DNA from 2 places in the Ligilactobacillus sp. MP3 genome. Region 1 is predicted to be linked to the other one. Evidence: predicted binding sites of a transcription regulator. Region 1 holds the regulator's gene; the other holds the start of a gene.

Region 1 (3,194 bases):
TGTATTGTAAAATCATTGCTGAAATTTCTTGTGGAGTATATTCTTTATCTTCAATCTTTACCTTATAGTTTGCATCTCCCATATGACGCTTTATAGAAGATACTGTATTTGGATTTGTAATAGCTTGACGCTTAGCTACTTCACCAACTTGTGTCTCACCATTTTTGAATGATACAACTGATGGAGTTGTTCTATTACCTTCTGGATTTGTTATAATTTTAGGATCTTTACCTTCTAGTACAGCAACAGCTGAGTTTGTTGTACCTAAATCAATACCAATGATTTTTGACATAAATGTATTACCTCTTTTATAAATATATTAATTAAATACTACTTATTGAGCTACAACAACCATCGCTGGTCGTAATACTCTATCTTTTAGCATGTATCCGTCTTGGAAAACTTGTACTATAGTTTCTGGTTCTTGTCCTTCTTCAACAGGAACTGTCTTTACAGCTTGGTGTAAAGTAGGGTCAAACACCTTTCCTAAAGAATCTATTTTAGTAACATTATTGTTTTTCAAGGCTTTTTCCATATCACGAGCAACCATTTCTATACCCTTTTTCAGTTGCTGTGATGCATCATTATCTACTTCAATTTCTAAAGCACGGTTTAAATTATCAATAACTGGTAAAATATCACGAGCTAAATCTTGACCCTCATATTTCAACAACATTTCTTGTTCTTTTTTAAAACGTTGTGTCATGTTAGCCATTTCAGCCTCAGCTCGTAAATACTTATCCTCAATATCATCGTACTTCTTTTGAAGTTCATCTAATGCTTTTGAAGAATCATCTGTCTCCTCTACTGATTTTTCGTTCTCAACAGATGAAGCTTTATCATCTTCTTTAATTTCTTTTTCACTGTCATCATTTTGCTCAGAAACTTTTACTTCTTCTTCAGACACATCGCCACCCCTTTCAATTATCACTCATCAAAATTTCGGTAATAATCAATTAATTTTTTAGTTAGCTCTTTTTGGAAAACTTCAACCAATCCTATCATCTTAGAATAAGGCATGTTAGTAGGTCCTAAAATAGCAATCATGCCACGACCATGACTCCCAACATTGTAAGTCGCCGATACGAGACTGTAATCTAACAATAACCTATCAGACATCTCATCACCTATTTTAATCGAAATTCCATGATGATCATGTGGATTAGTCGTATTATCTACTAACCCACCAATCTTATCTGATTCATCATCAATTAATGAATACAGGGATTTGATCTGTTCTAAATTATTACCATTAGCAAAATTTAACAAATTTCGCCTTCCACCAATATAAAACTGCTCTTTGATAGCTTTATCTAAGATTCCACCAAATACATCGATAAATCCATCAGATTTTTCAATATATTTAGTAAGTAACGGCTGCAATTCTTGTAGTTTAGAAGTGACTTCACTAAGGGAAGAACCTACCAATTTATCATTAATTAACCTAATAACAGCTTCTAGAGACTCTCCATCTATGTTATTAGGTAAATTATAAATTTGGCTTTCAACTGATCCATCACTGGCAACGAGAATAACCATTACTTGGCCATTTCCTAATGGTACCATCCTGAATCCTTCGAGTTTTAAATCACTAGCTTCTGGTCTCAAAGTTATCGCCGTATAATTAGTTAAATCAGACAATATCTTTGCAGACATTTCTATTATTTCATCAACTCTACGATATTCATTTCCAAATAGAGATTGAATACTTCTTACAGATTTAGAATCTATTTTAACGGGTTTAACTAAATTATCAACATAATAACGATATCCCTTAAGGGAAGGAATTCGACCAGAACTAGAGTGCTCTTTAGTTATAAAACCTTGTTTTTCAAGAACTGCCATTTCATTTCGAATAGTAGCTGAACTAACACGTATAGGTAATTGTTCTTGCAAAGTTTTAGAACCAATAGGCTGTCCTAAATCAGTATAATCTCGGATTATTGTTTCCAAAATCAACAACTGTCTTTCAGTTAGCAAACCAACCACCTCTTTTAGCACTTAACACATTAGAGTGCTAAGTCAATTATTAATATAACCTAGTTAATGGGATTAGTCAAGAGTTTTAGCCAAAAAATTAGCAGAGTAACCCTATAAGTGCTAATTTTTTTTCAAGTCTTCAAAAAAGACCTCAGTATCTCTTTTATCTTTATTTAATTGATCTATTAGTTCCTCAACACTATCAAATTTCACCATTTCTCTTAAAAATTTATACCATTTAACAATAACTTTTTCTCCATAAACACTTTTATCAAAATTAAATAAGTTTATCTCAACTGTTTTTTCTAAATCATCACCAAATGTTTCATTATGCCCTATAGATGCCATTCCTTCATACCATGAATTATCTTTACCTACTCTCACTTTAACAGCATATACACCTTCGCATAAAATACGTTCATTCTTAGGGATAGAAACATTTAAAGTTGGGAATCCTATTTTTCTTCCCCTCTTAAAACCATGTTCAACAGTTCCATGATTTTCATATTGGTATCCTAATAGTAAGTTAGCAGCTTCTACATTCCCACTATCTAAGTCTTTTCTTATCTGAGTAGAACTAATTTTTTGATCATTGCGTTGTAAGTGATCTACAGTTATTATTTCAAATCTTCCTTTTGCAAAATTCGAAATAGTATCCATATTAGCAATGTCATGTTTTCCATAAGTGTAGTCTTGGCCTGCAACAACACATATTGCGTGTAATCCCACTACATACTTATCTATAAAATCTTGTGGTGAAAGATAAGCTAAATTTTCATCAAACTTAACAACATAAGCTATATCTACACCTAAATTCTTAAAATGTTCCAGTTTTTCATCCAACATTGTTAAATATTTAAACTTTTCACCATCAATATTTTGAAAGATGATTTTTGGATGTCTGTCAAAAGTCATTACTGCAACTTTTACACCTAAACTTTTTCCTTTTTCTATAGCTCTTTTTATTACTTCTTGATGTCCACGATGAACTCCATCAAAAAAACCTAAAGCCAATACAATTGGGGAATCAACAATTGCATTTTTATCATAAGGTTCCTTCAATTTTACGATTTTCATCTATATCCCTTCCTAACTTAAATCTATCATTCTCTCAGATTGATATCTATTTTTCTCTTCATTATACTGATAAATACATCTAATTCTATCGTCATAGAAAAGATTAACCCTATCATAATTTTCTTTAAAAGTACTTA
Region 2 (3,194 bases), on a different contig from region 1:
AATTTCATGACTGAAATCTCAGTGTTTATTACTTATTTTAATTTAGTAATCTAAACCTAGATTACATCATACCACCCATACCTGGTGTTGCAGGCATTTGGTCGTTACTTTCTGGTTCTGGCTTATCAGCAACTACTGCTTCTGTTGTTAATAATAAAGCAGATACACTAGCTGCATTTTGAAGTGCTGAACGAGTTACCTTTGTAGGATCTACAATACCAGCTTCAACCATGTCAACCCATTCATTTGTAGCAGCATTGAAACCTACACCTGGTTTTTGTTCCTTTAATTTTTCAACAATTACAGAACCTTCTAAACCTGCATTTTCTGCGATTTGACGAACAGGTTCTTCCAAAGCACGTTTTACAATGTTAATACCTGTTTGTACATCGCCTTCTTCTTCCAAAGCAGCAACTTTACCAATAACATTTACCAATGCTGTACCACCACCAGGAACAAATCCTTCTTCAACAGCAGCACGTGTAGCATTCAAAGCATCTTCAATACGGTACTTACGTTCTTTCAATTCTGTTTCAGTTGCAGCACCAACTTTAATAACTGCAACACCACCAGATAATTTAGCCAAACGTTCTTGTAATTTTTCACGATCAAAATCAGAAGTTGTTTCACTAATTTGCTTCTTAATTTGTTCTACACGTTCAGCAATCTTGTCCTTATCACCAGCGCCTTCAACAATTGTTGTATTTTCCTTAGTTACTGTTACTTTTCCAGCAGAACCTAATTGTTCAACTGTTGTATCTTTCAATTGTAAGCCTAAGTCATCTGTGATAACAGTAGCACCTGTCAATGTAGCAATATCTTGTAACATTGCCTTACGACGATCGCCAAATCCTGGAGCCTTAACTGCAACAACGTTAAATGTTCCACGAATCTTGTTCAAAACAAGTGTAGGTAATGCTTCACCGTCTACATCATCAGCAATAATCAATAATGGACGACCTTGTTGTACAATTGATTGCAATAATGGTAATACTTCTTGAATGTTTGAAATCTTCTTATCTGTTAATAAAATGTATGGATTATCTAAATCAGCTTCCATCTTATCATTATCAGTTACCATATATTGTGATAGATAACCTCTATCAAATTGCATACCTTCAACAACATCTAAAGAAGTATCGATACCCTTAGATTCTTCAATTGTAATAACACCATCATTACCAACCTTTTCCATAGCATCGGCAATTAATTTACCAACTTCTTCGTTAGCAGATGAAATAGAAGCAACTTGTGCAATATCACTCTTGGATTCTACTGTATGGGACATTTCATGTAATGCATCAACTGCAGCCTTAGTTGCTAATTCAATACCACGACGAATTCCAACTGGGTTTGCACCAGCAGTTACATTCTTCATACCTTCATTTACAATAGCTTGTGTTAAAACAGTAGCAGTTGTTGTACCATCACCTGCGATATCATTTGTCTTAGAAGCAACTTCAGACACCAATTTTGCTCCCATATTTTCGAAATGATCTTCTAAATCAATAGCCTTAGCAATTGTTACACCATCATTTGTAATTGTTGGGGAACCATAAGATTGTTCCAAAACAACATTACGGCCTTTAGGACCAATAGTTGATTTTACTGTATTTGCTAATTTATCTACACCCTTCAACATCTTTGAACGAGCATCTTCTGAAAACTTAATTTCCTTTGCCATAAATCTCTTCACCTCAAATTAATTAAAAATTAATCTATAACCGCAATAATATCATTTTCACGGATTACTAAATATTCTTCGCCTTCATATTTAACTTCAGAACCAGCATACTTATCAAAAACAACTGATTGACCAACTTTTACTTCAGGTTCAACCCTTTGTCCATTGTCTAAGATACGTCCGTTACCAACAGCAATTACTTCACCTGTTGTAGGCTTTTCTTTTGCATTACTTGCGATAACAATTCCACCAATGGATTGTTCTTCTTCCTTTTGAACTTTTAAAACAACGCGATCTCCTAATGGTTTAAGCACGTCTAATCCCTCCAATATCAATCATCTGTATCATTTAGCACTCTCAACTCCTGAGTGCTAACTACAATTAATACTATAACCACTTTAAATATAAATTGCAAGTATTTTTTATCACTCGACACATTAGAGTGCTAATTTTTTTATTTGACCTGTTAATGGTACAATTAAATTTAAAAATGAAAGGTGATAATTAATTTGGAACAAAGAAATTCTATTCCCTTATTGCTAACCTATATTGGTTATCAAATTTTGTTAGCAATATTCAATATTTTTTATAATCAAAGTCATAATTTTTATTTGGTTGAAACTATTATTGGAATACTCTGCATGTTGTTTATTGTTTATCTCAATCATAGATTCTCTTTTAAAAATAAATTAGAATATAAAACTATTAAACTTAAATCTATTTTACTCTGGAGTATCCTTGGTATGGTCGGTGCCCTCATAATTCAAATTGGATTATCTCGTATTGAATCAGGACTTTTCCATTTTTCATCATATTCAGCTAATACTAACCTATTGTTAGAAATTGTTCACCATTACCCATACTACATTTTAGTACCTGGAATTGTTGCACCTGTAATGGAAGAGTTAATTTTTAGAAAAGTTTTATTTGGAAATTTTTCAAGATTCATCCCTTTTCTACCTGCTGCCTTAATTTCCAGTCTTCTATTTAGTTTAGCTCATATGGATGGTCATTTCCTTATCTATGCTAGTATTGGCCTTTTGTTTTGCTATATTTACTATCGGACTGGAACGATTATTACTTCTACTTTTAGTCATATATTTCTAAACTTGTTTATTATACTTCTGTCATCGCTTTAGAAGTTGTTAATATCAAAAAATTGCTGAAGATTAATGATTAGATAACATCATAATCTTCAGCAATTTTTATTTTGAAACTTATTTCAGTCTTCTATGTAACACTACTCTTCTGTGTTTCCAAAATGATTCAAGAAATAAATCAAAGTTTCCATTTCATTCGTCAAATCTACATTTTGTACACGTATATTTTCTGGTACAGTAATTCTAAGTGGCGTAAAATTCAATATTCCTCTTACACCAACTTCTACTAACTCATCTGTAACTTTTTGTGCTACAGGAGCCGGAACAGTTAAAATTACAATTTCAATTTGCTGTAACTTTAATTGTTCTTTCATATCAGACATTGGATATACTGGAATTCCACTTTGAAT

Evidence for each region. Region 1 encodes HrcA, which represses chaperone genes, less so after heat shock. Its sites were predicted from a motif close to TTAGCACTCNNNNNNNNNGAGTGCTAA; they were not measured.
Region 2: a site for HrcA is predicted at 2,033-2,059, ahead of groES (co-chaperone GroES). Genes of this name have one in related genera too.

The regions. Positions count from the first base shown of each region.
Region 1 covers NZ_JANFQI010000002.1:132,735-135,928, reverse strand. Annotated here, with positions in the region: gene dnaK (molecular chaperone DnaK) at 1-292, opposite strand, end outside; gene grpE (nucleotide exchange factor GrpE) at 335-907, opposite strand; gene hrcA (heat-inducible transcriptional repressor HrcA) at 928-1,980, opposite strand; gene ribF (riboflavin biosynthesis protein RibF) at 2,101-3,057, opposite strand; gene truB (tRNA pseudouridine(55) synthase TruB) at 3,070-3,194, opposite strand, start outside.
Region 2 covers NZ_JANFQI010000001.1:57,266-60,459, reverse strand. Annotated here, with positions in the region: gene groL (chaperonin GroEL) at 62-1,684, opposite strand; gene groES (co-chaperone GroES) at 1,714-1,998, opposite strand; gene NOU10_RS00360 (CPBP family intramembrane glutamic endopeptidase) at 2,194-2,823, shown strand; gene NOU10_RS00355 (redox-sensing transcriptional repressor Rex) at 2,925-3,194, opposite strand, start outside.